DNA from 3 places in the Streptomyces sp. NPDC032198 genome. Region 1 is predicted to be linked to each of the others. Evidence: riboswitches for the same ligand, from Rfam matches in the RefSeq annotation. Region 1 holds a riboswitch; each other region holds the start of a gene.
What was found. A riboswitch is a leader RNA that binds a small molecule or an ion and turns the genes downstream of it on or off. The one in region 1 is predicted to bind cobalamin.
Positions count from the first base shown of each region.

Region 1 (10,486 bases):
TGCCGTTCACCGCGGGCCTGGTCGCGGCCGTCCCGCCCGCCGGTGCCGCGGTGGCAATCCTGGGGTTCGGCCAACCGGCCATCGGCGCACGCCTTTTCGGGGCGCTCGGCCTGGTCGTGGCCCTCGGGAGCGCTCCGTACGCCTGGCGGGTCGTCGAGCCGGTGACCGTACGCTTCCTGCGGCCGTCGGCCGCGATGGTCCTCGCGGACCGGGTGGACGAGCTGACGGCGCAGCGGGCGGACACGACGGTCGCGCAGGCCGCCGAGATCCGCCGGATCGAGCGGGACCTGCACGACGGGGCTCAGGCCCGCCTGGTCGCGCTCGGGCTCTCCCTTGCGACCGCGGAGAAGCTGATGGAGAGCGACCCCGAGCAGGCCAGGGCGCTGATGCGGGAGGCACGGGTGGGCGCCACGACGTCCCTGACCGAGCTGCGCGAACTGGTCAGGGGCATCACCCCGCCGGTGCTCAACGACCGAGGCCTCATCGACGCCGTACGCGCCCTCGCCCTGGACTGCCCGGTCGAAGCGACGGTCAGTTCCGACGTCCGGCTGCGGCTCGACCCGCCCATCGAGTCCGCCGTGTACTTCGGGATCGCCGAACTGCTCACCAACGCGGTCAAGCACGCCCGGGCAACCCGGGCACGGATCGCCGTCGCGTGGGACGGCACCGGCCTCGTCGTCGACGTCGAGGACGACGGTCGGGGCGGGGCGAACGCGCGCGTCGGCGGTGGACTGGCGGGGCTGCGCCGCCGGCTCGCGGTCTTCGACGGCACCCTGGAGATCACCAGCCCGGCAGGCGGGCCGACCCGCGTGAGAATAGTGGTGCCATGCGAATCGTTGTAGCCGAAGACCTCTACCTCCTGCGCGACGGAATGGTCCGCCTGATCGAGGCGTGCGGACACCAGGTGGTGGCCACGGCGGGAACCGGTCCCGAGACGCTCGACGCGCTCCTGACCTGGCGCCCGGACGTCGCCGTCGTCGACGTGCGGATGCCGCCGACCCAGACCGACGAGGGCCTGCGGGCGGCCATCGCCGCACGCGCCGAACTGCCCGGTCTGCCGGTCCTGATCCTCTCCCAGTACGTCGAACAGCTCTACGCCCGGGAGCTGTTGGCCGACGGCACCGGCGGCATCGGCTACTTCCTCAAGGAGAGCGTGTTCGACGCCGACCAGTTCATCGATGCCCTGGAACGCGTCGCCGCGGGTGGAACCGCCATGGACCCGGCCGTCATCGCGAAGCTGCTGTCCAGCGGGTCGTCCGGCCGGCTGCTCGAACGGCTCACCGAACGCGAGCACTCCGTGCTCGGTCTCATGGCCGAAGGGCTGTCCAACCAGGCCATCGCCCGGCGGCTCTTCCTGAGCGACAGCGCCATCAGCAAGTACACGACGTCCCTGTTCGGCAAGCTCGGCATCACCGATGACGACAACAACAACCGGCGGGTCCTCGCCGTCCTCACCTATCTGAACAATCCCTGACGGGCAGCGAGAAAAGAGGGGCCGGCGGGCAGAAGAGAGGAAACAGAGCCGCCCGCGCACCACCGATCAGGGAGAGCGCCCCTCATGACGAGTCGGAAGAGCACCGCCGAGCCCGTGGAGGATGGAACCGTCGACGAGGGCGCGCCCTGGACGCGGGGCCTCCACGGCGACACGGGATACCTGCTCTACCGTCTGGGCCTGCGCTCGGGCCAGCTCTTCAACGCGGTGCTCCAGAGATCCGGCCTGCGCCTGCGCCACTACGCACTGCTGCGCCATCTGGCCACCGTGGAGGGTGCGGCGCAGCGGGAGCTGAGCCAGGAGCTCGGTCACGACCCCAGCGCGATCGTCGGCCTGGTCGACGACCTGGAACGTCTCGGCTTCGTCGAACGCCGCCCCGCCCCCGACGACCGACGCCGTCGCATCGTCGTCCTCGCCCCCGCGGGCCACGACTTCCTGCGCGCATCGCACGAGGCGGCCCGCGGCGTCACCGACGAACTCCTGTCGGCACTCGGCCCGGAGGAACGCGAGACGCTGCACGGGCTGTTGTCGCGCATGGCTCATACGGGTGACGGCCCATCTCCCGCAACTCGTGGAGCACGGTACGGAGGTAGCGTTCGATGAAGTCCTGGAACTCCGGCTCCGATCCGGGCAGGCTGCGCAGCGCTCTCTGCACAGTGATGCGGTGCAGTTCCGAGGCAGCCGTTGCGGGCCCCTCGTGCCGGGCCGCCCAGAGCTGGAGCAGGGCGTGCGCCGCCGAGACCTCCTCGCCACCCCTCATCCAGGAGATGCCCCCACGCTGCTCGCTCCAGCCAGGAACGGGGCGGCCGTTCCCCCTCGAACGGCCGCCCCGTTCCGCGCGTTCAGGTCATGGGCGTGGGGGCAGCTCCGCCCGCACCTCGCGTGCCGCCGCGACCAGGTTCTCCAGGGAGGCCCGGGTCTCGGGCCAGCCCCGGGTCTTGAGGCCGCAGTCCGGGTTCACCCACAGCCGGTCGGCGGGGATGGCCTCAAGTCCCTTGCGCAGCAGGGCCGCTGCCTCCTGTGTGCTCGGGACGCGCGGGGAGTGGATGTCGTAGACGCCCGGCCCCGCCTCGCGCGGATAGCCGTGCTCCGCCAGCTCGCGGGCCACCTGCATGTGCGAGCGGGCGGCCTCCAGGCTGATGACGTCGGCGTCGAGGTCGTCGATGGCCTGGACGATGTCGCCGAACTCGGCGTAGCACATGTGGGTGTGGATCTGCGTGTCCGGCCGTACGCCGCTGGTGGTCAGGCGGAAGGATTCCGTGGCCCAGTCGAGGTAGTCGGTGTGTTCGGCGGCGCGCAGGGGGAGCGTCTCGCGCAGTGCGGGCTCGTCGACCTGGATGACCGAAGTGCCCGCGGTCTCCAGGTCGTTGACCTCGTCGCGCAGGGCGAGGGCGACCTGGCGCGCCGTGTCGCCGAGCGGCTGGTCGTCGCGGACGAAGGACCAGGCGAGCATGGTGACGGGACCGGTGAGCATGCCCTTCACGGGGCGGTCGGTGAGGGAGTTGGCGTACGAGGTCCAGCGCACCGTCATCGGCTCGGGCCGGGAGATGTCGCCCGCGAGGACCGGCGGGCGCACATAGCGCGTGCCGTACGACTGGACCCAGCCGTGCTGCGTGGCGAGATAGCCGGTGAGCTGCTCGGCGAAGTGCTGGACCATGTCGTTGCGTTCGGGTTCTCCGTGCACCAGGACGTCGATGCCCGCCTTCTCCTGGAAGGTGAGGACGTCGCGGATCTCCGAGCGGATGCGCTCCTCGTAGCCGTGCGTGTCGATGCGGCCCGCTCTCAAGTCGGCCCGAGCGGTGCGCAGTTCGGTGGTCTGTGGGAATGAGCCGATGGTCGTCGTGGGCAGTTGGGGCAGTCCAAGGCGCGCTCGCTGGGCCGCCGCGCGCTCCGGGTAGGCGTGGGCGCGCCGGGCATCGGACGCGGTGACGGCGGCGACGCGGGAGCGTACCGCCGGGTCGTGGGTGAGGGATGACCCCGAGCGGGACGCCAGGTCGGCCCGGTTGGCGGACAGTTCGGCGGTGATGGCGCCCGTGCCCTGGGCGAGGCCACGGGCCAGTGTGGCGATCTCGGTGGTCTTCTGGCGGGCGAAGGCCAGCCAGCGGGCGACCTGCGGGTCGATGTCCCGCTCGGCGGTGGAGTCCAGCGGGACGTGAAGCAGCGAGCAGGATGCGGAGACGTCGACCCGGTCGGCGAGACCCAGGAGCGTGCCCAGCGTGGCCAGGGACTTCTCCAGGTCGTTGATCCAGATGTTCCGGCCGTTGACGACGCCCGCGACCAGACGCCTGCCGGGCAGCCCGCCGACGGCGGCGAGGTCCTGGAGCTGGCCGGCGGCGGCCTCCGTGAAGTCCAGGGCGAGTCCCTCGACCGGCGCCTTGGCGAGCACGGGCAGTGCGTCGCCGAGCCGGCCGAAATAGGAGGCGACCAGGAGCTGAGGGCGGTCGCTGAGGGCACCCAGGTCGCGATAGGCGCGGGCGGCGGCGTTGAGTTCCGCCGGGGTGCGGTCCTGGACCAGGGCGGGCTCGTCCAACTGCACCCACTCGGCGCCCGCGGCCCGCAGATCGGCGAGGACCTCGGCGTACACGGGCAGCAGCCGGTCGAGGAGCGTGAGCGGCTCGAAGTCGGCGGCAACGCCGGGCGCGGGCTTGGCGAGCAGCAGATAGGTCACCGGGCCGACAAGGACCGGGCGCGCGGCGAGGCCCAGGGCGACGGCCTCCTTGAGCTCGGCGACCTGCTTGGCGGAGTCGGCGGTGAAGACGGTGTCGGGACCGAGCTCCGGCACGAGGTAGTGGTAGTTGGTGTCGAACCACTTGGTCATCTCGAGCGGCGCCACGTCCTGGGTACCGCGGGCCATCGCGAAGTACCCGTCGAGCGCGTCGGTGTCGACGGCCTCGCGGTGCCGTTGCGGGACGGCACCGACCATGACGCTGGCGTCCAGGACGTGGTCGTAGTACGAGAAGTCGCCCGTCGGCACTTCATGGATGCCCGCGTCGGCGAGCTGCCGCCAGGTGGACCGGCGCAGCATCGCCGCGGTCTCCCGGAGGGCGTCGGCGCTGACGCGGCCCTTCCAGTAGCCCTCGATAGCCTTCTTCAGCTCCCGGTCGGGGCCCTGGCGGGGGTAGCCGTACACGGTGGCCCGTGCTGCCGCGGCTGCGGACTTCGCTGTCACGGAAATCTCCTTCGCGAGATGACTCCTGAGAATCCCGGGGACGGGACACGGACGCGAAGGGATGACGGACCGGGCGGACCGGACGCGCGCCACCGGCGCGGTGCTCCACCTGATCTGTACGCCGACCCGCCCACGAGGTCACCGGGATGTCCGCACATGAGGGATCACGTACGGGCAACGGGCAGGTCTTCGGACTCGCGGGCACACCTGCCGAGGCAGGTTCCTACTGACCGTCGCTTCCCGGGTCCGCGACGGACCCAGTGCGTATGACGGCGGTCGTTCCCACTCACCGCTGCGGGGCAGTCCCGGATTTCCACCGGGTTCCCTCTTGCGACGCGTCTGCCTGGCGGGCAGGGCGAACCAGCTGCACACATCAGGCTAGAGGGTGGATCGGCGTCTTGGGCAGTACTGATCACATTCCGGACCGTGAGGTGAGACACGGAGCCACCCGGCGGTGGGGGCACCGACCGGAGGTCTTATTGCATATTGGTTGCAACTACACTTCACAGGCAGAAAGTCTGTGGGTGGAGGAGACGCCGGTGGCAACGGGGCGCATTGTGCTGGGGATCGAGTCGTCCTGCGACGAGACCGGAGCGGGGATCGTCGCGCAGGGGCGGCTGCTCGCCCATGCGGTGGCGTCCAGCATGGACGAGCACGCCCGGTTCGGCGGCGTGGTCCCCGAGATCGCCGCACGAGCGCATCTGCACTCCTTCGCCCCGGTCGTCCAAAACGCCCTCGACCAGGCGGACCTGAAGCTCTCCGACATCGGAGCGGTGGCGGTCACCACGGGTCCCGGCCTGTCCGGCGCGCTGCAGGTCGGCCTCGCGGGGGCGAAGACCCTCGCGTACGCGCTCGACGTCCCGTTGTACGGGGTGCACCACTTGGCCGGGCATGTCGCCGCCGACACGCTGGAGCACGGCCCGCTGCCCGATCCCTGCGTGGTCCTGATCGTCTCCGGCGGGCACACCTCGCTGCTGCTCGTCAGGGACCTGGCCCGTGATCCGATCGTGCACCTGGGGGACACCTTGGACGACGCGGCGGGCGAGTGCTTCGACAAGGTCGCCCGCGTCCTTGGCCTGCCCTACCCGGGCGGCCCCGCCATCGACCGTGCGGCCCGCAGCGGCGACCCGCGTGCGGTGGCCTTCCCGCGCCCGCTCACCGGACCGAAGGACGACCTGTACGCCTTCTCCTTCTCCGGACTCAAGACGGCAGCCGCGCGCTGGGCCGAGGGGCACGCGGGGCGCGAACTGCCGGTGGCCGACGGCGCGGCCTCGCTCCAGGAGGCCGTCGCGGACGTACTGACCCGCAAGGCGCTGGCCGCCTGCCGGGATCACGGCGTCCGCACCCTCGTCGTGGTCGGCGGTGTCGCCGCGAACTCGCGGGTGCGTGCGCTCACCGAGGAGCGGTGCGCGGCCGAAGGCGTACGGCTGCGCGTGCCCCCGATGACCCTGTGCACGGACAACGGCGCGATGATCGCCGCCGTCGGCGACCTGCTCGTACGGGCCGGGGCCGAGCCCGCGCCCTGGGACATGTCGATCGACCCGTCCGCCCCTCTGACGTACGCGGCCCTGCGGCCGGGGGCGGCCGCGGCGAGGGCCGCCTGATGGCGGCGGAAGTCCGGCTTCTGCGCGGCGATCAACTCCTCGCGCACGGCGCCGCCTTGCGCACCGTCTACGCCGAAGCCTTCCGCGTGCCGCCCTGGCACGAGGACGAGGAGAGAGTGGCGGAATTCATGGTCCGGCTCGGCGACGACATACGGCGTCCCGGGTTCACCTCGGCGATCGCCCTGGAAGGGGCGGACGTCGTCGGATTCACCACCGGGTGGACCACGCCCGACCCTTTTCCCGCCGACCGCTGCTATCCGCAGGCGGCGGCCGGACTCGGCGCCGAGCGCGCCCGGTCGTGGCTGTGCGGGGCCCGTGAGATAGACGAACTCGCCATGCGGCCCACGGCGCAGGGCGCCGGGATCGGGGCCGTCCTGCTGGCGGCGATGGCCGCCGGTGCTCCCAACGGCCGCGTCTGGCTGCTCACTTCGGTCCGGTCGGCGCAGGCCATGGGCTTCTACGAGCGCCAGGGCTGGACCCAGGCGACCCACCCCTCGCCAGACGGCAAAGGCGTCGTCGTCTTCCTCGGGCCCCGCCACCCCGCCCGGACGCTCGCGGTGCCGCGCGGCGGAGAAGTGGCGGCCGCCCGCGAAGTGTGGCCCGTGCCAGGGGTGCACGGGCCGATGCACAGGGGCTGACCAGGGGCGTACGCCCCTGGTCGGGTGCGCTCGCGCGTGCCACAGGTGGGGCGACCCCACAAGTTGTCAGGAAACTCGGATGCGCACTATGGTCACCACGCCTTGGTGCTCGGGAAATCCGGTGTGATGCCGGTGCGGCCCTCGCCACTGTGATCGGGAAGTCCGGCTCCAGCCCTCGCGGCAGCCACTGGGTGCACACGCACCCGGGAAGGCGGAGTCCGGTCGGTACGACCCGTCAGCCAGGAGACCGGCCAAGGCACGTTGTCCATCCACGAGGTGCTGGAGAGGGTCTGCTTAGCCATGCACATTGCCGAGGGTTTCCTCCCACCGGCGCACGCGATCGCCTGGGGCGTAGCGTCCGCGCCGTTCGTCGTCCACGGAGTCCGCTCCCTGACCCGTGAGGTCAAGGAGCACCCTGAGAGCACTCTGCTCCTGGGCGCCTCCGGAGCCTTCACTTTTGTCCTTTCCGCACTGAAAATCCCTTCCGTCACAGGTAGTTGCTCGCACCCGACGGGCACCGGGCTCGGCGCGATCCTGTTCCGGCCGCCGATCATGACGGTGCTCGGCACCATCACGCTGCTGTTCCAGGCCCTGCTGCTCGCCCACGGCGGTCTCACCACGCTCGGCGCCAACGTCTTCTCCATGGCGATCGTCGGGCCATGGGCCGGATACGCCGTCTACCGCCTCCTGAAGCGGTTCGACGCGCCGCTCATGGTCGCCGTGTTCTTCGGCGCGTTCGTCGCCGACCTCTCCACGTACTGCGTCACCAGCGTCCAGCTCGCCCTGGCCTTCCCGGACCCCAGCAGCGGATTCATCGGCGCCCTGGGCAAGTTCGGCGGCATCTTCGCCGTCACGCAGATCCCCCTCGCCGTCAGCGAGGGACTGCTCACGGTCCTGGTGATGCGGCTGCTCGTGCAGTCCAGCAAGGGCGAGCTCACGCGGCTCGGCGTCCTGCTGCAGGGCAAGAAGGCGGACGCGAAGTCCGAGAAGACGGACACCAAGACGGAGTCGGGGGCCAGCGCCTGATGAGCCGGAACGCGAAGATCAACACCCTGCTCCTCGTCATCGTCGCCGCACTCGCGGTGCTGCCGTTGGCGCTCGGCCTCGGCGACGACAAGAAGGAGCCGTTCACCGGGGCCGACTCCCAGGCCGAGACCGCGATCACCGAGATCGAGCCGGACTACAAGCCCTGGTTCTCACCGCTGTACGAACCCCCCTCCGGGGAGATCGAGTCGGCGCTCTTCGCGCTGCAGGCGGCGCTGGGCGCGGGCGTCCTCGCGTACTACTTCGGTCTGCGCAAGGGACGCCGTCAGGGCGCGGAGATCGCGCTGGCGAAGGAAGCCCCCGCGAAGAAGACCGCGGAAGGAACCGCCGAACGGACCGAGGGACGGACCGCCGACGCGGACAGCACCCGGGCCGAGACCGAGCAGGTCTGATCCCGCGTGCTGCCCATTGACGCGGCGGCGCACAGCAGTCCCTGGCGCCGCCGCCACCCCGTGGACAAAGCCGTGCTCGGGCTCGGCCTCACTGTCCTTGCCGTCTCCCTGCCGCCCTGGCCGGGCGCCGCCCTCGTACTCGTCGCCGCGCTCGCCGTGCTGCTCGGACCGGCGGGTGTGCCGCCCCGCAAACTGTGGCGCGCCTACCGCGTACCGCTCGGCTTCTGCGTCACCGGCGCCCTGACCCTGATCGTCCAACTCGGCGGGCCCGAAGGGTTCGTCACGCTCGCCGACGGCGGCCCCGCGAGAGCGGGCGGTCTGCTCCTGCGCACGTCGGCGGCCTCGCTCGGCGTCCTGCTTTTCGCCTTCACCACACCCATGTCGGACCTGCTGCCCCGCCTGGTGAAGGCGGGCGTGCCGGCGCCCGTCGTCGACGTGGCCCTCGTCATGTACCGGATGAGCTTCCTGCTCCTGGACTCCATGAGCCGTATTCGGCAGGCGCAGGCCGCGCGGCTCGGCCACACCACCCGCGCCGCGACTTGGCGTTCCCTCGGCGGTCTTGGGGCCACCGCGTTCGTGCGGGCCTTCGACCGGGCCACCCGGCTGCAGGCCGGGCTCGCCGGACGCGGGTACGACGGAACCCTGCGGGTGCTCGTGCCGGAGGCCCGGATCTCCCGGCGCTTCGTGGCCGCGAGCGCGGTCCTCCTCACGGGCCTCGCGGCCCTCACCCTCGTACTGAAATGGCTCCTTCCATGAAGGCTTCCTCCCTGAGCGAGCCGCGCGCCTCCAGTGATCCGGGCGGGTCCCTGGTCGCTCTGCGTGCCGCTTCCTACGCGTACGAAGACGGGCCCACCGTGCTCAGCGGCCTGGACTTCGACGTCACCGAAGGGCGCGCCCTCGCGCTGCTCGGGCGCAACGGCAGCGGCAAGACCACCCTCATGCGGCTGCTGAGCGGCGGACTCCGGCCGGACCGGGGCGGGTTGACCGTCGGGGGAGCCCCGGTGACGTACGACCGCAAGAGCCTCACCCGGCTGCGTACGACCGTTCAACTGGTGGTCCAGGACCCGGATGACCAGTTGTTCGCCGCCTCGGTCGAACAGGACGTGTCCTTCGGGCCGTTGAACCTGGGGCTGCCGGACGGTGAGGTGCGGGCCCGGGTCGCCGAGGCGCTCGCCGCGCTCGACATCAGCGCCCTGGCGGACCGCCCCACGCATCTGCTCTCCTACGGCCAGCGGAAACGGACGGCCATCGCGGGCGCTGTGGCGATGCGCCCCCGCGTCCTGATTCTCGACGAGCCGACCGCGGGGCTCGACCCCGACGGCCAGGAGCGCCTCCTGACCACTCTGCAAGGCCTGCGGGACGCGGGGACGACCGTGGTCATGGCCACCCATGACGTGGATCTGGCCCTGCGCTGGGCCGACGACGCGGCCCTGCTGACTCCCTCCGGGGTGCGTACGGGGCCGGTCGTGGAGATGCTCGCCCAGCGGGACCTCCTGGGGCAGGCGGGGCTCCGCCTGCCCTGGGGGATCGCGGTCACGGAGCTGCTGCGGACGAAGGGCCTGCTGACCGGGGCGGGCGACGGGCCGCGCACCCCCGAGGAGTTGGCCGCCCTCGCGGCGGCCCCGGCGATGCCCGGCGCGTCAGGCGGCTGACCAGGGCGCAGACCTGCTCCGTCCGCTCAGCCGAACCGCAGGATCCGCGGGGCGAAGGTGCCCTCGGGCCCTGCGGCGCGGCCGACCGACCACACCGTCTCCGTGCCCGGCACCGGCGCAAGCCGCTGCATCGAGGAGTCGCCCTCCCCGGGCACCGCGGGTTCGTCGTACGCGGTGAACGACTGACCGTTCCAGGCAAGGAAGTCCGGCCCGGGGACGAGCGGCGGACTGCTGCCCGGCGGGCCCCACTTCAGCGAGCGGGCCACCGATACCCAGCCCAGCTTTCCGGAGTCGGCGGCCGACAGGGACGAGATGTAGCCGAAGTCGGTGGGCATGGTCACCCGGCTCCACTCCGTCCCGTCCCAGCGCATGAGCAGCGGCGGGATCGGCTTGCCCGGCGGGCCCCCGACGAAGCCTGCCGTGCCGCCCGCCCACACCTCCGTCGGCGAGACCGCCAGCACGCTGGCCACGGCCGCCCGCGGGAATCCGTCCACG
Region 1 is NZ_JBEZVL010000004.1:473,711-484,196, reverse strand. Features, by position in the region: gene AB0E78_RS13275 (sensor histidine kinase) at 1-842, shown strand, start outside; gene AB0E78_RS13270 (response regulator transcription factor) at 827-1,474, shown strand; gene AB0E78_RS13265 (MarR family winged helix-turn-helix transcriptional regulator) at 1,559-2,095, shown strand; gene metE (5-methyltetrahydropteroyltriglutamate--homocysteine S-methyltransferase) at 2,340-4,661, opposite strand; cobalamin riboswitch at 4,824-5,041, opposite strand; gene tsaD (tRNA (adenosine(37)-N6)-threonylcarbamoyltransferase complex transferase subunit TsaD) at 5,201-6,265, shown strand; gene AB0E78_RS13250 (GNAT family N-acetyltransferase) at 6,265-6,903, shown strand; cobalamin riboswitch at 6,976-7,174, shown strand; gene AB0E78_RS13245 (energy-coupling factor ABC transporter permease) at 7,204-7,929, shown strand; gene AB0E78_RS13240 (energy-coupling factor ABC transporter substrate-binding protein) at 7,929-8,339, shown strand; gene cbiQ (cobalt ECF transporter T component CbiQ) at 8,346-9,095, shown strand; gene AB0E78_RS13230 (ATP-binding cassette domain-containing protein) at 9,092-9,991, shown strand; gene AB0E78_RS13225 (hypothetical protein) at 10,018-10,486, opposite strand, start outside.

Region 2 (10,486 bases), on a different contig from region 1:
CCCCGAAAGCTTCTGGAGCGCGTCCCGCTCGCGCTCCAGACGGGCCACGGCGTCGGCCCCGTCCGACGCCAGGCCCGCGTACGGCCGTCCCTCTTTCAGGACGACCTTGCGGCCGTCACGGGTGTCGGTACCCGCGTAGACCCCGCCGCCGTTGGAGAAGTGCAGCGCCTTCTCCATGCGGTACGGCAGGTCGGTGACCGTCTGGTTGTTGCGCGCCGCGAGCTGTGGCTCGAGGAACGCCGGCAGGGTCACCCACTCGGGGACCTTGAAGGCCGGGTCGCGCGAGTCGGGGACGAGGCGTCCCTGGTCGTCCTCGATCGCGGGGACGAGGCTGCCGCGCTCGTCGGCGCACACACGTCGGGTGAAGGCGCCGTACCTGACGTACAGCGGGCCTTCCCGCCAGCGGAGGTCGGTGAGGATGTACGGGCCTTCGCATCCCTCGAGGAGGTCGCCCAACTCACGTAACACGGAGTGCAGTTGCTCTTCGTCGGCCGGATAGAGCGTGGCGAACTTCCCACTGCCGTCCCGGCCCGCGTACTTGCTGTTGCGCAGGTGGAGGAGGCGCTCTCCCGCGATGAACTTGAAGGGGACGACGCGCGGCACGCAGTAGTCCCACACGATCGCGGCGATCCGGTCCGCGTTCTCCAGAGTGGCGGAGACATGGACCTTCCAGCCCTGTGCGGGCGCGGGCCGCGAGTGCCCGTCCTCGTCGACGGGGGCGAGTGTCAGCCAGTCGCCCACCCGCGCCGAGCGCCATCCCGCCGGGACCGTGCGGCCCGCCGTCCCGAACTCGGGGGCGGTGCCGGTCACGCCGACGGACATGCGGTCCGGAGTGTCGTAGAAGAACCTGTCCGCCAGACAGTAGACCTCGTACCGCTTGTCCACTGCGCCCCCTCCCCGATGTGGTCTGGCCTTGAACAGTTCCAGGCCGCAAAGGGGACGGACAGTCACGGATGTCATCGATCAGGCATGCGGAACGCATGGGTAAAGTCCTGTTCGCACCCGTTCGAGCGCACATAAAGCACATAGGAACCGCACAAACCGGCGCGGATCGCATCACGGAAGTAAATCCCGTTGCCAGAGCGAACCCGTTCGGCCCGCGGGGCGCATCCCGTCAGTCCTCCGGCGGGAAGACGACCTCACCACTTCCGGACAACGTGATCGTGATCGCCTCGACCGGACACCCCTCGGCCGCTTCGAGCACCTTTTCGTTGGCGTCGGTCTCGGGATCCGCGGGGTGCGACTGACGGGCGGAGTCGAGCGCGAAGCCGCCCGGCGCCGTGATCACGCACATCCCGGAGCCGATGCAGACCGACCGGTCCACCTCGACGTGCCAGCGGTCACCCATCAGGCACCCGTCCCCTCGTAGCCCGCGGGCAGGTGGATCATCTTGTGCTCGAAGTACTCGCCGTACCCCTCGGGCCCGAACTCCCGCCCGAGACCGGAGTTCTTGTAGCCGCCGAACGGGCCGAGCATGTCGAGGCTGAAGGTGTTCACCGAGTACGTCCCGGTGCGCACCCGCCGCGCGACGTCGATGCCGCGCTCCACGTCCGCCGTCCACACACTGCCGCTGAGCCCGTAGTCGGAGTCGTTGGCGATCTTCACGGCCTCGCTCTCGTCGCCGTACGGGATGAGGCAGATGACCGGGCCGAAGATCTCCTCGCGGGCGATGCGCATCGAGTTGTCCACGCCGCCGAAGAGCGTCGGCTCGACGTACCAGCCCTGGTCGAGCCCGGCCGGACGGCCGCCGCCCGTCAGGATCTTGGCGCCCTCCTCCTGGCCGATGCGGATGTAGTCGAGCGAGCGCTGCTGCTGGCGCTTGGCGACGAGCGGGCCCAGTTCGGTCTCCGGGTCGAGCGGGTCGCCGACCTTGAGCGCGGACGCCGCGGCGGCGAAGGCCTCGGCGAACTCGTCGTAGCGCGAGCGAGGCACGAGGATGCGGGTCTGGGCCACGCACGCCTGGCCGTTGATCATCCAGGCGAAGGGGACGATGCCGGCGACCGCCGCCGACGCGTCCGCGTCCGGCAGGATCACGGCGGCCGACTTGCCTCCCAACTCCAGGGTCACGCGCGTGAGATTGCGCGCGGCGACCTCCATGACGCGCTTGCCCGCACCGACGGAACCGGTGAAGGACACCTTGTCGACGCCGGGGTGCCCGACGAGGTACTCGCTGACCTCGCGGTCCGCCGAGAGGATCGAGAGCACGCCCTTCGGCAGCCCCGCCTCATGGGCGATGTCGGCGAGTATGTAGGCGTCGAGCGGCGTCTCGGGCGAGGTCTTGAGGATCACCGGACAGCCGGCGAGCAGCGCGGGCGCGAGCTTGGCCGCGGCGGTGAACTGCGGGACGTTCCACGGCACCACGGCCGCCACGACGCCGACCGGCTCGCGCCGCACGAGGATCTTGCCGAGGGCTCCGTCGCGCGCCTCTTCATACGTGAAGTTCTTCGCGACCGTGAGCGCCGAGTCCCAGACCATCATCGAGGCGAGGGCCTGCACCATCACGCTCGCCGTGTAGGGGGTGCCGTTCTCGGAGCTGATGACGCGGGCGATCTCCTCGTGCCGTACGGCGAACGCGTCCTTGATCCTCGTGACGACCTCGATCCGCTCGTCGAGCGTCATCCGGGGCCAGGGGCCCTCCTCGAACGCCTTGCGCGCGGTGGCGACGGCCCGGTCGACATCGGCGGGCGCCGCGTGCGGCACGCGCGCGAAGACCTGGCCGGTGTGCGGCGAGACCACCTCGATGACGTCCGTGCCGAGGGGGTCCACCAGCTCCCCGCCGATAAAAAGCTGTCCGTGTTCCACGAGCTCGGTCATGGCTGACTGCCTCCTGCGGGATTCCGCCTGCGCGGCACGCTTTCTGACACTGTTTCAGAACTGATACCAGTTCTAGTTCCAGTAGTCCACGGAGAGCAAGATGCAAGTAGCCTGTCGAAACAGTCGACTTGGGCGATCATTGGAACTAGTTCTAGTTATGGTGACGGCGGCCGTGGTCGTGGCCGTGCAGCCGACGAGAGACGAGGGTGCCCGATGACGCAGGTGACCGATCCGAAGGCGACCGACCACGGCGGCGGCGTGTGGAGCATCAAGGTCCCCATCCCGGACAACCCCCTGGGCTTCACCCTGGTCCACCTCCTGGACACGGACGCCGGTCCCGTCCTCATCGACACGGGCTGGGACGACCCCACGTCCTGGGACGCCCTCGCCGAGGGCCTCACCGCCTGCGGCACGTCCGCCGACGCGGTGCACGGCGTCGTCATCACCCACCACCACCCCGACCACCACGGCCTGTCCGCCAAGGTCCGCGAGGCTTCCGGCGCCTGGATCGCGATGCACGAGGCGGACGCGTCGGTCGTCCGCCGCACACGGACCGGGCCGCCCGAGCGCTGGTTCGACTACATGGTGGAGAAGCTGACGGCCGCCGGTGCCCCCGCCGACCACCTGGCCCCCCTGGTGGCGGCCCGTGACGCGGGCCGCGCACCCCGGCTGCCCGGCCTCGCCGCCGCGCTCCCCGACCGCGGCATCACCCCCGGCGAGCTCCTCGAACTGCCGGGGCGCAGGCTCCGCGCGATCTGGACCCCCGGCCACACCCCGGGCCACGTCTGCCTGCACCTGGAGGAGGAGCACCCGGCGCGGCTGCCGGGCCACGGCCGGCTGTTCTCCGGCGACCATCTGCTCCCCGGGATCACCCCGCACATCGGCCTGTACGAGGACCCCGACGACGAGACCGTCACCGATCCCCTCGGCGACTACCTCGACTCCCTGGAGCGCATCGGCCGCCTGGGCCCCGCCGAGGTCCTTCCGGCCCACCAGTACGCGTTCGCCGACGCCCCGGCCCGCGTGCGGGAGATCCTGGCCCACCACGAGGAGCGCCTGACGGACCTGCTCGCCCTCCTGGCCGAGCCGCTCACGCCCTGGCAGCTCGCCGAGCAGATGGAGTGGAACCGCCCCTGGGCCCAGATCCGCTACGGCTCGCGGAACATCGCGGTCTCCGAGGCCGAGGCCCATGTGCGGCGCCTGGTGAAGCTGGGGCGTGCCGAGGCGGTCGGCCACGATCCGGTGCGCTACCGGGCGGTGTGACCTGCGGCCCGGGAGGCGGGCGCCCCGGACCGCTCCCCCCTACGGGCCGGTAGAGTGACCCCGTCGTCATCATGCCCGTACGGGGGAAAGCCGGTGCGAATCCGGCGCTGACCCGCAGCCGTGTACCGCGTCCAGCGGTGAGCCGGAATGCCCGGTACCGAGCATGACCGGCTCGCTTCATCGGGGCCCCCGATGAACGGCACCGTCGAGGTATACGGAGCCGGAGCCGCCCGGTGCCCGTGCCCGCACGCGCCCGTGCTGCCCCGCTCCCCCGCAGGGAGAGGCACCCGCCGCATCATGAACGTTCGCCGCAGCGCAGCGGTCCTGGCCGCCGTCGCCGTGATCGGTTCGGCCGCCGCCCCGGCCGCTTTCGCGGACAGCGCGTCCCCGTCGCCTTCCGCAGCCCTCCCCTCCGGCCTCTACGGAGACGCGGACCCCAAGTTCGACGGGGTGTTCCGGCAGTCGTACGCCCTGCTCGCCCAGGACTCGGCCGGTGTGAAGCCCGCCGCGAAGTCCGTCGACTGGCTCACCGGGCAGCAGTGCGCGAGCGGCGGTTTCGCCGCGTACCGCGCCGACGCGGGTGAGCCGTGCGACTCCAAGACGACGTTCGACAGCAACGCGACCGCATCCGCCGTGCAGGCCCTGGCCGCGCTCGGCGGTCAGAAGAAGTCGGTCGGCAAGGGCGTCGACTGGCTGAAGTCGGTGCAGAACAAGGACGGCGGCTGGGGCTACAGCCCCGGCATGGCCTCCGACGCCAACTCCACCGGCATCGTGATCGGCGCCCTCGCCGCGGCGGGCGAGAAGCCGCAGTCGGTGAAGGCCCAGAGCGGCAAGTCCCCCTACGACGCGCTGCCCGCCCTCTCGATGAGCTGTGACAAGGACGGCGGCGCCTTCGGCCTCGCGGACGCCAAGTCCGGCAAGCTCTCGCCGAACGCGGACGCCACGGCGGCCGGTGTGCTCGGCGCCCACGGCAAGGGCCTGGTCGTCGACGCCGCCGGGAAGAAGACCGCCGCCCCGAAGTGCGAGAAGGCGGACACCGCCGAGCAGGCGGCCTCGAACGGCACCGGCTACCTCCTGAAGACCCTCGCCAAGGGCGACGACCACCTGATGTCGTCGATGCCCGGCGCCAAGAACATGCCCGACCTGGGCAACACCGCGGACTCGGTGCTCGCGCTCGCCGCGGCCGGCCAGCCGGAGCAGGCCAAGAAGTCCGCCGAGTGGCTGTCGAAGAACTCCGCCGACTGGGCCAAGAAGTCCGGTCCGGCCGCGTACGCCCAGCTGATCTTCGCCGCCCACGCCTCGGGCCTGGACGCGCGTGACTTCGGTGGCGCGGACCTGGTCAAGCAGTTGAACGCGACCGGCCCCGCCCCGCAGGCGACCGAGGCCGCCGACGAGAAGAAGGACAGCGACGACGGCAGCGGCGTCAGCGTCTGGTGGATCATCGGCGTCGGTCTGGTCGCCGGTGCCGGCATCGGCTTCCTGTACAGCGGCAACAAGAAGAAGAAGCAGCCGTGACGCGGGGTCGCGTGCGGTGCGGGCGCCTGGTGACCGGGGCGCTCGTCGCCGCCCTGTCCGGCGTCCTCGCCGCCGCCCCCGCCCAGGCCGCCGGCTACCGCTACTGGTCCTTCTGGGACCGGGACGGCTCCACTTGGGCGTACGCGACCCAGGGGCCGAGCACCGCACGCCCCGACGACGGGGCCGTGCAGGGCTTCCGGTTCTCCGTGTCCGCCGACTCGAAGGACTCCGCGAAGCCGCGCGGCGCCGCGGACTTCGACACCATCTGCGCCAAGACCCCCGCCCAGGACGACCGCAAGCGGATCGCCCTGGTCATCGACTTCGGCACACCGGGTGACGCCCCCGAGGGCGAGACCCCGCCGAAGCCGCGTACCGCATGCGCGCGGATCGCGGACGACGCGACCAGCGCCGACGCGCTGGCCGCGGTCGCCAAGCCCCTGCGCTACGACAGCAACGCCCTGCTGTGCGCCATCGCGGACTTCCCGAAGTCGGGCTGCGGCGAGCAGGTCTCGGGCAACGGGGATTCCGGGAAGAAGCCGGCCCGGAGCACGGCCGGCGACGAGGACGGCGACTCCGGTGGCCCCTCCGTCGGTCTGATCGCGGGCGTGGCCGCCATCGCCCTGCTCGGCGGCGCCGCCGTCTGGCAGGCACGCCGCCGACGCGGCTGACCGCACGATGACCGATCACCCGAGCACCGCTCCCGGTGCGCTGCGGCGGCGCCTCGCCCCCGAGGCGCACCGGAGCAACGCGCTGCACCCGGGCGCCTGGTGGGTGTGGGCGCTCGGGCTCGGCGTCGCGGCGTCCCGCACCACCAACCCGCTGCTGCTCGGGATGCTGATCGGCGTCGCGGGCTATGTGGTGGCGGCGCGCAGGACGTCGGCGCCGTGGGCGCGGTCGTACGGCGCCTTCGTGAAGCTGGGTCTCGTGGTGATCGCGATCCGGCTCGTCTTCGCCGTCGTCCTCGGCTCCCCCATCCCCGGTACGCACGTCATCGTGACGCTCCCCGAAGTGCCGCTGCCCGACTGGGCGAAGGGCGTGCGGATCGGGGGCCGGGTGACGGCCGAGGGGCTGCTCTTCGCGCTCTACGACGGGGTGCGCCTGGCGGGTCTGCTGATCTGCGTGGGCGCCGCGAACGCCCTCGCCAGTCCGGCGCGGCTGCTCAAGTCGCTGCCGGGCGCGCTGTACGAGGTGGGCGTCGCCATCGTCGTGGCGATGACGTTCGCACCGAACCTGATCATGGATGTGCAGCGGCTTCGGGCCGCGCGGCGCCTTCGCGGGCGCGCGGACCGGGGCATCCGGGGGCTGCTCCAGGTCGGACTCCCGGTCCTGGAGGGCGCCCTGGAGCGGTCGGTCGCCCTGGCCGCCGCGATGGACGCGCGGGGCTTCGGCCGCAGCGCGCCGGTGCCCGCCGGGGTGCGCAGAGCAACCGCTGTCCTGACGCTCGGCGGCCTGATGGGCGTCTGCACGGGCACGTACGGGCTGCTCTCCGCGGACGGCACGGGCTACGGCCTGCCCGTCCTGGCCGCCGGTCTGCTCGCCGCGCTCGCCGGACTGCGCCTCGGCGGCCGCCGCTCCGTGCGCACCCGCTACCGCCCCGACCCCTGGGGCGTGCGCGCCTGGCTCGTCGCCGGTTCGGGGATCGCGGTGGCGGGCCTGACGATCTGGGCCGCCTCGTACGACGCGTCCGCCCTGCACCCCGGAGTCGTCCCCCTGACGGCGCCGACGCTGCCGCTGTGGCCCGCGGCGGCCGTCCTGGTCGGACTGCTGCCCGCCTTCGTGGCACCGGTGCCCGCCGATTCCGCCGCCCCTGTCCGCGCCCCCGCTCGCTCCAAGGAGCCCTCATGATCCGCTTCGAGGATGTCTCCGTGACGTACGAAGGGGTCGACGGGCCCACCGTGCGCGGGGTCGATCTCGCCGTGCCCGAGGGCGAGCTGGTCCTCCTCGTCGGCCCTTCCGGGGTCGGCAAGTCGACGCTGCTCGGCACGGTGAGCGGGCTCGTCCCGCACTTCACCGGGGGCACGCTGCGGGGCCGGGTGACGGTGGCAGGGCGCGACACCCGTACGCACAAGCCGCGTGAACTCGCCGATGTCGTCGGCACGGTGGGCCAGGATCCGCTCTCGCACTTCGTGACGGACACGGTCGAGGACGAGCTGGCGTACGGGATGGAGTCGCTCGGGCTCGCCCCCGACGTGATGCGCCGCCGGGTGGAGGAGACCCTGGATCTGCTGGGCCTCGCCGATCTGCGCGAGCGCCCCATCGCCACGCTCTCCGGCGGCCAGCAACAGCGCGTCGCCATCGGCTCGGTGCTCACCCCGCACCCCGAGGTCCTCGTCCTGGACGAACCGACCTCCGCCCTCGACCCGGCCGCCGCCGAGGAGGTCCTGGCCGTACTGCAGCGCCTCGTGCACGACCTGGGCACGACGGTCCTGATGGCCGAGCACCGCCTGGAACGGGTCGTGCAGTACGCGGACCAGGTGCTGCTGCTCGCGGCGCCGGGCGAGCCGCCCGTGCTCGGGGACCCCGCATCGCTGATGGCCCGCTCTCCGGTCTATCCGCCGGTGGTGGGCCTCGGCCGCCTGGCGGGCTGGTCCCCGCTGCCGCTGACGGTGCGGGACGCCCGGCGCAGGGCGGGCGCGCTGCGCGAACGCCTGGCCACGGCCGCGCCCCGGGAGGTGGCCGCCGTCCCGCGCCCCGACGCGCGCCCGGCGACGCGCTGGGCCCGGTTCCGTGGACGTACGCAGGCGGACGCGCCCGAAGCAGCCGCGAGCGTCTCCGGTCTGGCCGTGCGCCGGGGCCGTGTGGAAGCCCTGCGCCGCGTGGACCTCACCGTCCGCGCGGGCGAGACCGTGGCCCTGATGGGACGCAACGGCGCCGGGAAGTCCACGCTCCTCTCGACCCTGGTGGGGCTGCTCGAACCGGCGGCGGGCTCGGTCCGCGTCGGCGGCGCGATCCCGCACCGCACCGGCCCGCGCGAGCTGATCCGGCACGTCGGCCTGGTCCCCCAGGAGCCCCGCGACCTCCTCTACGCGGACACGGTGGCCGCCGAGTGCGCGGCGGCCGACCACGACGCGGCGGCGGACCCCGGCACCTGCCGCGCCCTGGTCACCGAGCTGCTCCCCGGCATCGCGGACGACACGCACCCGCGCGACCTCTCCGAGGGCCAGCGCCTCACCCTGGCCCTGGCGATCGTCCTGACGGCCCGACCGCCCCTGCTCCTCCTGGACGAGCCGACCCGTGGCCTCGACTACGCGGCCAAGGCCCGTCTTGTCACGCTCCTGCGCGGCCTCGCCGCCGACGGGCACGCCATCGTCCTGGCCACGCACGACGTGGAACTGGCGGCGGAACTTGCCCACCGGGTGGCGATCCTCGCCGACGGGGAGATCGTCGCCGACGGCCCGACCCCGGACATCGTGGTCTCCTCCCCGTCCTTCGCCCCGCAGACCACCAAGATCCTGGCCCCGCAGAAGTGGCTGACGGTCACGGAGGTACGGGACGCGCTGGACGCCGGGGGTGGGGCCGCGTGAGCAGCTCCCCCGTGGCCCGCCAGGCCCGCCCCATCCGCCTGGGCCCGCGCTCCGTCGGCGCCCTCGCGCTCGTCAGCGCGGTCGGTGTCGTGGCCTTCGGGTGGCCGCTCATCGCGGGCGGCGAATCGGAGCTGAGCGCGCACGCCCAGGACGCGCCGTGGCTGTTCGCGGCCCTGCTGCCGCTGCTGCTCGCCGTGGTCGTGGCGACCATCGCGGACGTCGGTCTCGACGCCAAGGCCATCGCGATGCTCGGGGTGCTCGCCGCCGCCGGTGCCGCACTGCGGCCGCTGGGCGCGGGGACGGCCGGGATCGAGCCGATGTTCTTCCTGATGGTGCTCAGCGGGCGGGTGCTCGGACCCGGGTTCGGCTTCGTGCTCGGTGCCGTGTCGATGTTCGCCTCCGCGCTGCTCACCGGTGGCGTCGGGCCGTGGATGCCGTTCCAGATGCTGTCCATGGGGTGGGTCTGCATGGGCGCGGGGCTGCTGCCGGGGGCGGACTCCCTGCGCGGGAAGCGCGAGCTGTGGCTGCTCGCCGCCTATGGGGCCGTCTCGTCCGTCCTCTACGGCACCGTCATGAATCTGCAGGGCTGGCCCTACCTCGGCGGCCTCGCCACCGGCGTCTCCTTCGTGCCCGGTGACCCCGTCGGCGAGAACCTCGGCCGCTTCATCGCGTACTGCCTGGCGACCTCCCTCGGCTGGGACCTCCCCCGGGCCGTCGTCACCGTCCTGCTGAGCCTTGCCCTCGGCCCCGCCGTCCTGAAGGCGCTGCGCCGGGCCACGCGCCGTGCCGCCTTCGAGGCCCAGGTCACATTCGAGGGCCCGAAGGCGTAGGCGGCCGTGGGCTCTCCGTTACATGGAGGTCCCAGCGAGGTGAGGCGGCCCACAGGACCAAGGTCCTCTACGAAGCAGGGCCGTAGATCATCCCTTATGACGCGGACGCGTCAAAACACCTTCCGACCTGGCGATTGAGAGCCACGTCACACGAAGGACCTTCCGCACACATGCGACATCCACTAGTAAAAGGGGTCATTGCGGAGGCGTTGCGGCCCTGCTTCTCTGGATCGAGTCGCACGGCGCTTCCGGCCTCAAGGCCACCGGCCCGACGCATTCCCTCAGCCACACCCCCGTGGCCCACGGCATGCCCGCGACACCATGTCCCCCACGGAAGGCCACGCTTTGTCCGCCACGCTCCTCCGCCGTATCGCCACCCCGAAGAAGGCCCTCACCGGTGCCGCTCTGGCCGCCGCCACGACCGGCATGGTGTTCATGGCGGGTCCGGCCCAGGCCGCGGCCCCCACCGCTGCGAAGGCCGCCGCTCCGGCCGCCGCCCCCGCTGCGGCTCCTTCCTCGGCGCAGGCGATCGCGAAGAAG
Region 2 is NZ_JBEZVL010000001.1:703,184-713,669, forward strand. Features, by position in the region: gene lanKC (class III lanthionine synthetase LanKC) at 1-885, opposite strand, end outside; gene AB0E78_RS03325 (ferredoxin) at 1,115-1,348, opposite strand; gene AB0E78_RS03330 (aldehyde dehydrogenase) at 1,348-2,814, opposite strand; gene AB0E78_RS03335 (MBL fold metallo-hydrolase) at 3,028-4,077, shown strand; cobalamin riboswitch at 4,117-4,251, shown strand; gene AB0E78_RS03340 (prenyltransferase/squalene oxidase repeat-containing protein) at 4,375-5,592, shown strand; gene AB0E78_RS03345 (SCO2322 family protein) at 5,589-6,260, shown strand; gene AB0E78_RS03350 (energy-coupling factor transporter transmembrane component T) at 6,268-7,437, shown strand; gene AB0E78_RS03355 (ATP-binding cassette domain-containing protein) at 7,434-9,116, shown strand; gene AB0E78_RS03360 (ECF transporter S component) at 9,113-9,946, shown strand; gene AB0E78_RS03365 (transglycosylase SLT domain-containing protein) at 10,292-10,486, shown strand, end outside.
Region 2: it holds a riboswitch for cobalamin, as region 1 does, so the genes downstream of both, AB0E78_RS03340 (prenyltransferase/squalene oxidase repeat-containing protein) here and AB0E78_RS13245 (energy-coupling factor ABC transporter permease) in region 1, are expected to answer to the same signal.

Region 3 (10,486 bases), on a different contig from region 1:
TGTCGATCCCGTTCCACTCCGTGAGGTGGAGGATGAACTGCCTCATGTTGAGGTTCTGGAACGACAGGATCCCGTTGTTGACCAACGGCCAGCCGAGGAACAGCAGGGTGGCCGCGACCGCGGGAAGCAGTAGCAGGTAGGGCCCAAGCGACCGGGCCCGTGTGCGGGGCTCGCCCGGATCCTTCGGCCTACTGTCCGATTTCAGATCCTCCGTCGGGCCGGAGGGCGGCCGTTCGGTCTGCACGGTCATGCTTGCCATCTCTTTCGTGGGCATCGCGGAACGCAGCGCTGAGCCGGGGCAGCGGGCCCGGGGGCGGATGACACCCCGGGCCCGAAGTCCCCGGCGTAAGCGCGTCCTTACTGCTTCTGCGACAGGCGCTTGTTGAACTCGCCCTCGACCTGCTTGGCGGCTTCGTCGTTCGACTTACCGTTCAGCACCGCGGTCATGTAGTTCTTGATCGGGTTCGGCGGGTTCTCCACCGCGGCCCACTCGGGGATCAGCGGGGTCGTGCCGCCGCCGGCGGTGGCGGGCGCCGCGGCCTCGGCGGCCGCGTTGCCCTTGAGCTGAGCCTCCAGGGCCTTCTTGTTCGGGATGACGCCGCTTTCCTTGGCGAGCGCGCCCTCGAACTTGTCCGACAGCGCGATCTTCAGGAACTCCTTGGCGAGGTCCTGCTTCTTGCTGGTCGCGGCGACGGCGAGGTTCGAGCCGCCGAGGAAGACACCCTCGGGCTTGGCGGCGGTGGCGCCGGGGATCGTGAAGTAACCGATGTCCTTCTCGATCTTCGGGTTGGCCTTGATCGCCGTCGCGGCCTCCCAGCTCATGCCGATGAAGGCGCCGGTCTTGCCCTTGGCGAAGACCTCGGCCTGCTGCGGGGTGGCCTCGTCCTTGTTCTTGGGAGCCTTGGAGAGGTCCGCGAACTGCTTGTACGTCTTCATGGCCTTGGCGACCTTGGGGTCGGCCAGGTTGGAGACGTACTTGTCGCCGTCCTTCTTGACCAGCTCGGCGCCCTCACCGATGGTCAGGCCGACGAAGTGGTACCAGTTCTGGCCGGGCAGGTAGATCGGCTCGGCCTCGGTCTTGGAACCGATCGTCTTGAGGTCCTTGAGGAACTCCGCGCGGGTCTTGGGGGTCTCCTTGATGCCGGCGTCGGCCCAGACCTTCTTGTTGTAGATCACCACGCGGTTCAGGACGAACCACGGGGCGGCGTACTGCTTGCCGTCCACGACCGAGGACTTGTTGATCGACTCGGTCCAGTCGGCGCCGAGCCCCTCCTTGAGGTCACCGAGTTCGGCGAGGCCACCCGTCTTGGCGTAGGCGGCGGTCTGGGTGTTGCCGATCTCGAAGACGTCCGGCGGGTTCTCCTCGGAGAGGGCCGTGGTCAGCTTCTGCTGGATGCCGTTCCACTGCTGGACTTCGAGCTTCAGCTTGGCGCCGGTCTTCTTCTCGAAGGCCGCCTTGACGTCCTTGGTCCAGCCTTCGGGCGTGGAGCCGTCCATCGCCCAGAGCGTCAGGGTCTCCCCCTTGAAGCCGTCCGCTCCGGCCTTCTTGTCGTCGCTGTCGTCGCTGCCACAGGCCGCGATCGAGACCAACATGCCCGCGACACCGATGGCCGCTATGAGCTTGCGCTTCACGTCACCCTCCTCAAGGGATGCCAGTCAACCCCCCACCCGCAGCGACCAAATGGACCGAGATCTGCCCGTGGGACTGGAACCTGGTCTTTAATGGTGTAGACCAGTACGGGGAGCTTGGCCTAGACCTTTAGGGGTGTCAAGGGTGTATAAGAAGGGCTGTCAGGTCCGTTATCGGACCGACACCTGAGCGGGCACAGTCTGCTCAGCCCGGTACGTGCCACGATGTGAGCCGCGACAGACGGAGGAGCCGGTGACGGCAGCAGCACAGGAGCCGGGAAGGCAGAGCATGGGCACCGAGGCAAGCAGTACAGAGACCGACGCGGGCGCGGCCCCGAGCGTCGGCCGCACCGCGCGCGTGCCCAAGTACTACCGCCTGAAGCGGCACTTGCTCGACATGACGGAGACGCTGCCGCCCGGTACCCCGGTCCCGCCGGAGCGCACGCTCGCCGCCGAGTTCGACACCTCGCGCACGACGGTGCGCCAGGCCCTGCAGGAGCTGGTCGTCGAGGGCCGCCTGGAGCGGATCCAGGGCAAGGGCACCTTCGTGGCCAAGCCGAAGGTCTCCCAGGCGCTCCAACTCACCTCGTACACCGAGGACATGAGGGCCCAGGGCCTGGAGCCGACCTCACAGCTCCTGGACATCGGCTACATCACCGCCGACGACACCCTCGCGGGGCTCCTCGACATCAGTACGGGCGGCCGGGTGCTCAGGATCGAGCGCCTGAGGCTCGCCAACGGCGAGGCGATGGCCATCGAGACGACGCACCTGTCGGCCAAGCGCTTCCCGGCCCTGCGCCGCTCCCTGGTGAAGTACACCTCGCTCTACACCGCACTCGCCGAGGTGTACGACGTCCACCTCGCGGAGGCCGAGGAGACCATCGAGACCTCCCTGGCGACCCCGCGCGAGGCGGGCCTGCTCGGCACGGACGTGGGCCTGCCGATGCTGCTCCTGTCGCGGCACTCCCTGGACGGCGGCGGCCAGCCCGTGGAGTGGGTCCGTTCGGTGTACCGCGGCGACCGCTACAAGTTCGTGGCCCGCCTCAAGCGCCCCACGGAGTGATCCGGCACCCGGCGGCCTGATCCTCTTCCGGGGGTCTGGCGCCGGGAACCGTGCTGCTCTACGTTCCTCCCGTCATCGCATGATGAACGGGAGGACGACCCGGTGCGCACAGCGAATCCCCGATCCATCGTCATCTGGTCCCTCGTCGCGCTGGTGGGCGCCGCGGGGTGGACCGTGCTCGCGCTCGCGCGGGACGAGGAGGTGTCGGCGGCCTGGATGGTGGCCGCGGCCCTCGGCTCGTACGCCATCGCCTATCGCTTCTACTCCAAGTTCATCGTCGAACGCGCCCTGAAGGTCGACAAGAAGCGGGCCACCCCGGCCGAGCGCCTGGACAACGGCATCGACTTCCACCCGACCGACCGCCGCGTCCTGCTCGGCCATCACTTCGCGGCGATCGCGGGCGCGGGCCCGCTGGTGGGGCCCGTACTGGCCGCGCAGATGGGGTATCTGCCGGGCACGATCTGGATCATCGTCGGGGTGATCTTCGCGGGCGCCGTACAGGACATGGTTGTCCTCTTCTTCTCCACCCGGCGCGACGGCAAGTCGCTCGGCCAGATGGCGCGCGAGGAGATCGGCCCCTTCGGCGGGGCCGCCGCGCTGCTCGCCGCGTTCGCCATCATGATCATCCTGCTCGGGGTACTCGCCCTCGTCATCGTCAACGCGCTCGCGGACTCACCCTGGGGCACCTTCTCCATCGCGATGACCATTCCGATCGCCCTGCTCATGGGCTTCTACCTGCGGGTCCTGCGGCCGGGGCGGGTCAGCGAGGTCTCCCTCATCGGGATCGCGCTGCTGCTCCTCGCGCTCGTCGCCGGGCGCTGGGTCGCCGAGTCGTCCCTCGCGGACACCTTCACGCTCGCGCCGTCGACGCTGGTCATCTGGCTGGTGGCGTACGGATTCATCGCCTCGATCCTGCCGGTGTGGATGCTGCTCGCGCCGCGCGACTACCTCTCCACGTTCATGAAGATCGGCACGATCCTGCTGCTCGCGCTCGGCGTCGTCATCACGCTGCCGACCCTCAAGATGGACCCGGTGACCGACTTCGCCTCGCGCGGCGACGGGCCCGTCTTCGCGGGCTCGCTCTTCCCGTTCGTCTTCATCACCATCGCCTGCGGGGCCCTGTCCGGCTTCCACGCGCTGATCTCCTCGGGCACGACGCCGAAGATGATCCAGAAGGAGACGCAGGTCCGGATGATCGGCTACGGCTCCATGCTGATGGAGTCGGCCGTCGCGGTCATGGCACTCGTCGCGGCCAGCATCATCGACCCGGGGCTGTACTTCGCGATGAACGCGCCCGCGGGCGTCATCGGGGACAACGTCCAGGCCGCGAGCCAGGCGGTCGCCGGCTTCGGGTACTCCATCTCCCCCGCCGATCTCGCGCAGGCCGCCAAGAACGTCGAGGAGTCCTCGCTGCTCTCGCGGACCGGTGGCGCGCCCACGCTCGCGGTCGGCGTCTCCGAGATCTTCTCGAAGGTCACCGGCGGCTCCATGCGGGCCTTCTGGTACCACTTCGCGATCATGTTTGAGGCGCTGTTCATCCTGACCGCGCTCGACGCGGGCACCCGCGTGGGCCGCTTCATGCTCCAGGACATGCTCGGGAACGTCTACAAGCCCTTCAAGAGGGTCAGTTGGAAGCCCGGACTCATCATCACCAGCGCGGTGGTCACGGGTCTGTGGGGTTACTTCCTGTGGGTCGGCGTGCACGAGCCGCTCGGCGGGATCAACCAGCTCTTCCCGATCTTCGGCATCTCCAACCAGCTCCTCGCCGCGGTCGCCCTCGCCGTCTGCACGACGCTCCTGGTGAAGTCCGGACGCCTCAAGTGGGCCTGGATCACCGGGATTCCACTCGCCTGGGACGCGACGGTGACGCTCACCGCGAGCTGGCAGAAGGTGTTCTCCAGCGACCCGCGCGTGGGCTTCTTCCAGCAGCGCGCCAACTACCAGGACGCCATCGACGCGGGCAAAGTCCTGCCGCCCGCCAAGACCATGGACGACATGCACACCGTCGTCACCAACTCCACCGTGGACGGCGTCCTTTCGGCCGTGCTCGCCCTGCTCATCGTCATCGTGATCGCGGACGCCGCCCGGATCTGCGTGAAGCACGTCCGCAACCCGCAGTCGACGCAGCTGAGCGAGGCCGAATACGTGGAGTCCAGACTGACCGCACCGGCCGGGCTCATCCCGACCCGGGAGGAGAAGGCGGAGCTCACGAAATGACCTGGGTGCTGCGGGGGCTGCGCTGGGTCCGGTGGTACGCGCGGGAGTTGACCGACGAGTCCGCGTACGACCGGTATGTGGAGCACGCACACAAGACGCATCCGGGGGCATCCGTACCCTCCCGGAGGGAGTTCGAGCGAATGCGGACGGACCGGCAGGAGTCAGACCCGCGACAGGGGTTCCGCTGCTGCTGAGCAGGCGCGTTGACCCATCCGGCACCCATTCGGCACCCGTCCGGTATCCGGACGGGGGTTCCATAGATCAATCCTCTCGCTTAGATTTCCCGCACGTTAAAGGTGGGATAAGCGAGGGAGCGGAGCCGCGAAGTGTCAGATGCGCCTGAAGTGAGCAGACCGGTGATCACGCCGGTCCGCGTGGTCATTGCCCTCTGTCTCGTCGCGCCGTTCGTGGCGATGCTCTGGGTGAGCTCCTACGCGAAGGTCGACCCGACCTTCATCGGCATCCCGTTCTTCTACTGGTACCAGATGCTGTGGGTCCTCATCTCCACCGTGCTGACGATGATCGCCTACAAGCTGTGGCAGCGTGACCAGCGCGTCCGCAAGGCCGAGCAGGCCCAGGGGGGTGCGACCCGATGAACGTGCTCGCAGCGGACACAGGCGGCGTCAACGGCATCGCCCTCGCCGTCTTCATCTTCTTCTTCGCCGCCGTCACGGCGATGGGCTTCCTGGCCGCGCGCTGGCGCAAGGCCGAGACCGAGAGCCTGGACGAATGGGGCCTGGGCGGCCGGTCGTTCGGCACCTGGGTCACGTGGTTCCTGCTCGGCGGTGACCTGTACACGGCGTACACCTTCGTGGCCGTCCCGGCGGCGATCTACGCGGCGGGCGCGGCCGGCTTCTTCGCGGTGCCGTACACGATCCTCGTCTACCCGCTGATCTTCACCTTCCTGCCGCGCCTCTGGTCCGTCTCGCACAAGCACGGCTACGTGACCACGTCCGACTTCGTGCGCGGGCGCTTCGGCTCGAAGGGGCTCTCGCTGGCCGTCGCGGTCACCGGCATCCTCGCCACGATGCCGTACATCGCGCTCCAGCTGGTCGGCATCCAGGCCGTGCTCGACGTCATGGGCGTCGGCGGCGGTCCGGACACCAACTGGTTCATCAAGGACCTGCCGCTCCTGATCGCGTTCGCGGTGCTCGCCGCGTACACCTACTCGTCCGGTCTTCGCGCCCCCGCGCTGATCGCGTTCGTGAAGGACGGTCTGATCTACCTCGTCATCGCCGTCGCGATCATCTACATCCCGATCAAGCTCGGCGGGTTCGACGAGATCTTCCGGGCGGCGAGCGACAAGTTCTCGGCGACCAACGAAGCCGCGGGCAAGCCCGTCGCGGGCCTCGCGCCGGGCGAGGCCGGGCAGTGGACGTACGCCACGCTCGCGCTCGGCTCCGCGCTCGCGCTGTTCATGTATCCGCACTCGATCACGGCGACGCTCTCCTCCAAGAGCCGCAACGTGATCCGCCGCAACACCACGATCCTGCCGCTCTACTCGCTGATGCTGGGCCTGCTCGCGCTGCTCGGCTTCATGGCGATCGCGGCCGGGGTGAAGGTGGAGAACGGGCAGCTGGCGATTCCGCAGCTGTTCGAGAACATGTTCCCCGACTGGTTCACGGGCGTCGCGTTCGCGGCGATCGGCATCGGCGCGCTCGTGCCGGCGGCCATCATGTCGATCGCGGCCGCGAATCTCTTCACCCGGAACATCTACAAGGACTTCCTCAAGCCGGACGCGACCCCGCAGCAGGAGATGAAGGTCTCCAAGCTGGTCTCGCTCCTGGTGAAGGTCGGCGCGCTCGCCTTCGTCCTCACCATGGACAAGACGGTCGCGATCAACTTCCAGCTCCTGGGCGGCATCTGGATCCTCCAGACGATGCCCGCGCTGGTCGGCGGCCTGTTCACGCGGTGGTTCCACCGCTGGGCGCTGCTCGCCGGCTGGGCGATCGGCATGATCTACGGCACGGTCGCCGCGTACGGTGTCGCGTCGCCGACGCAGAAGCACTTCGGCGGCTCGTCCGACGAGATCCCCGGCATCGGTGAGATCGGTTACATCGGCCTCACGGCGTTCGTCCTGAACGTGGTGGTCACCGTGGTCATGACCTTCGTCCTGCGCGCCATGAAGGCCCCTGACGGCATCGACGAGACGTCTCCCGGGGACTACACGGCGGACGCGGGCGACCCGGGTGTCGTGGAGGAGCTGCCGCCGGCCACGGCGGGAGCGCCGGGCGGGCACTGAGCCTCTCTCCGAACGCGGTACCCAACACGCGGCGCGGGCCGCCGGATTCCTCCGGCGGCCCGCGCCGCGTATGTGTGCACCGACACAAGATGTGGGGCTGCCGCTCAGAGCCAGCACAAGATGTATGCTCGTGCTCGCTGTCGCCGCAGGGGAATCCGGTGCAAGTCCGGAACTGTCCCGCAACGGTGTACGAGTACGCATTTGTCGTGCTCTCCAGTCCGAAGACCTGTCGGCAGCGCGCCCGTTCCGACCGGTCCGGGTGCCAACGTCGTCCGGGCCTCGTGGAATGGGCTGGTGGACGCGGAGCGCAGCCCTGCCCAGGGGCGGGCGCCCGTGTGTCACTCATCCCTCCGCGGGCCCAGAGCCGAGCGAGGGAGTGCTCCACGTGACCATCGCGCCAGCCGAACCTGCGTCAGCGCAGACCACCGACGGTCAGCAGACCGCCGACGGCCCAGGAACCGCGCTGCTGCGTACCCTGACCGACCTCACCGCCGACCTCCCCGACGCCGACCCCGGCAGAGTCGCCGCCGCCGCGCTGCGCGGCCGCTCGGCCCGCGCGGACCTGGCGGAGCTGCGGGAGCTGGCGACCGAGGCGGCCGCGGGGCTCATCTCCGAGGACCCGACGTACTCGCAGCTCGCGGCCAGGCTGCTCAGCCTCAGCATCCGTGACGAGGCCGCGTCGCAGGGCGTGCGCTCCTTCTCCGACTCGGTCGCCGTGGGACACCGCGAGGGCCTGATCGCGGACCGCACCGCCGCGTTCGTCACCGACCACGCGGAGCGCCTCGACGGTCTCGTGGAGGCCGCCCTGGAGGACGGCGCCGACTTCCGGTTCGGCTACTTCGGCCTGCGCACCCTGCACAGCCGCTATCTGCTCCGGCACCCGATCACCCGGCACGTCATCGAGACCCCGCAGCACTTCATGCTGCGCGTCGCGAGCGGCCTCGCCGAGGACGGCAGCGTCCGCGCCCTGGACGAGGTCGCCTCCCTGTACCGCCTGATGAGCCGTCTGGACTACCTGCCGTCCTCGCCGACGCTCTTCAACTCCGGCACCCGGCACCCGCAGATGTCCTCCTGCTACCTCCTCGACTCGCCCCTGGACGAGCTGGACTCCATCTACGACCGCTACCACCAGGTCGCGCGCCTCTCCAAGCACGCGGGCGGCATCGGCCTCTCGTACTCACGCATCCGCGCCCGCGGTTCGCTGATCCGCGGAACGAACGGCCACTCCAACGGCATCGTGCCGTTCCTCAAGACCCTGGACGCCTCCGTCGCCGCCGTGAACCAGGGCGGGCGGCGCAAGGGCGCGGCCGCGGTCTACCTGGAGACCTGGCACTCCGACATCGAGGAGTTCCTGGAGCTGCGCGACAACACGGGCGAGGACCAGCGGCGCACGCACAACCTCAACCTCGCGCACTGGATCCCGGACGAGTTCATGCGCCGGGTCGCCGCCGACCAGGACTGGTCGCTGTTCTCGCCGGCCGACGTGCCCGAGTTCGTCGACCTGTGGGGCGACGCGTTCGACGCCGCCTACCGCAAGGCCGAGGCCGCCGGGCTCGCCCGCAAGACCATCCCGGCCCGCGACCTCTACGGCCGCATGATGCGCACCCTCGCGCAGACCGGCAACGGCTGGATGACGTTCAAGGACGCCGCCAACCGCACCGCCAACCAGACGGCGGAGCCCGGCCACACGGTCCACTCCTCCAACCTCTGCACGGAGATCCTGGAGGTGACGGACGACGGGGAGACGGCCGTCTGCAACCTGGGCTCGGTGAACCTCGGCGCGTTCGTGGACACGGACGCCGGTGACATCGACTGGCAGCGGCTCGACGAGACCGTCCGCACCGCCGTCACCTTCCTCGACCGGGTGGTCGACATCAACTTCTACCCGACCGAGCAGGCCGGGCGCTCCAATGCCCGGTGGCGTCCGGTGGGCCTGGGCGCCATGGGTCTGCAGGACGTCTTCTTCCAGCTGAAGCTGCCCTTCGACTCCCCCGCCGCGCGTGCCCTCTCCACCCGCATCGCCGAGCGGATCATGCTCGCCGCGTACGAGGCGTCCGCCGACCTCGCCGAGCGCAATGGCCCGCTGCCCGCCTGGGAGAAGACCCGCACCGCGCGCGGCGTCCTGCACCCCGACCACTACGGCGTCGAGCTGACCTGGCCGGAGCGCTGGGCCGCGCTGCGGGAACGTATCGCCGCGACCGGCATGCGCAACTCGCTGCTTCTCGCCATCGCGCCGACCGCCACCATCGCGTCCATCGCGGGCGTCTACGAGTGCATCGAGCCGCAGGTCTCCAACCTCTTCAAGCGCGAGACGCTGAGCGGTGAGTTCCTCCAGGTCAACTCCTACCTGGTGCAGGAGCTGAAACGGCTCGGCGTCTGGGACGCCCAGACCCGCGAGGCGCTGCGCGAGGCCAACGGCTCCGTGCAGGGCTTCAGCTGGATCCCGGCCGAGGTGCGCGACCTCTACCGCACCGCGTGGGAGATCCCGCAGCGCGGCCTGATCGACATGGCCGCCGCGCGCACGCCGTTCCTGGACCAGGCGCAGTCCTTGAACCTGTTCCTGGAGACGCCGACCATCGGCAAGCTCTCCTCGATGTACGCGTACGCCTGGCAGCAGGGTCTGAAGACCACGTACTACCTGCGTTCGCGCCCGGCGACCCGCATCGCCCGCGCGGCGGCCGGCCAGACCGCCGAAGCCGCCCCCGCCCCTGTACCTGCGCAGGCAACAGCCGAAGAAGCCGTCGCCTGCTCCCTGGAAAACCCCGAGTCCTGCGAGGCCTGCCAGTAATGAGCTCCACCACGAACGCCGAGAAGAACCTCCTCGACCCGGGCTTCGAGCTGACCCTGCGCCCCATGCGCTACCCGGACTTCTACGAGCGCTACCGGGACGCGATCAAGAACACCTGGACCGTCGAGGAGGTCGACCTCCACTCGGACGTCGCCGACCTCGCCAAGCTCTCGCCGGGCGAGCAGCACATGATCGGCCGTCTGGTCGCGTTCTTCGCGACCGGCGACTCGATCGTCTCCAACAACCTGGTGCTCACGCTCTACAAGCACATCAACTCCCCCGAGGCGCGGCTCTACTTGAGCCGTCAGCTCTTCGAGGAGGCCGTGCACGTCCAGTTCTATCTGACGCTGCTCGACACCTATCTGCCCGACCCGGAGGACCGCGCCGCGGCCTTCGACGCGGTGGAGGAGATCCCCTCCATCCGTGAGAAGGCCGAGTTCTGCTTCCGGTGGATGGACTCCGTCGAGAAGATGGACCGCCTGGAGAGCAAGGCCGACCGGCGCCGCTTCCTGCTGAACCTGATCTGCTTCGCCGCGTGCATCGAGGG
Region 3 is NZ_JBEZVL010000006.1:374,691-385,176, reverse strand. Features, by position in the region: gene AB0E78_RS18470 (sugar ABC transporter permease) at 1-250, opposite strand, end outside; gene AB0E78_RS18465 (extracellular solute-binding protein) at 358-1,632, opposite strand; gene AB0E78_RS18460 (GntR family transcriptional regulator) at 1,919-2,692, shown strand; gene AB0E78_RS18455 (carbon starvation CstA family protein) at 2,795-4,909, shown strand; gene AB0E78_RS18450 (YbdD/YjiX family protein) at 4,906-5,103, shown strand; gene AB0E78_RS18445 (DUF3311 domain-containing protein) at 5,236-5,505, shown strand; gene mctP (monocarboxylate uptake permease MctP) at 5,502-7,151, shown strand; cobalamin riboswitch at 7,263-7,400, shown strand; gene AB0E78_RS18435 (ribonucleoside-diphosphate reductase subunit alpha) at 7,537-9,939, shown strand; gene AB0E78_RS18430 (ribonucleotide-diphosphate reductase subunit beta) at 9,939-10,486, shown strand, end outside.
Region 3: it holds a riboswitch for cobalamin, as region 1 does, so the genes downstream of both, AB0E78_RS18435 (ribonucleoside-diphosphate reductase subunit alpha) here and AB0E78_RS13245 (energy-coupling factor ABC transporter permease) in region 1, are expected to answer to the same signal.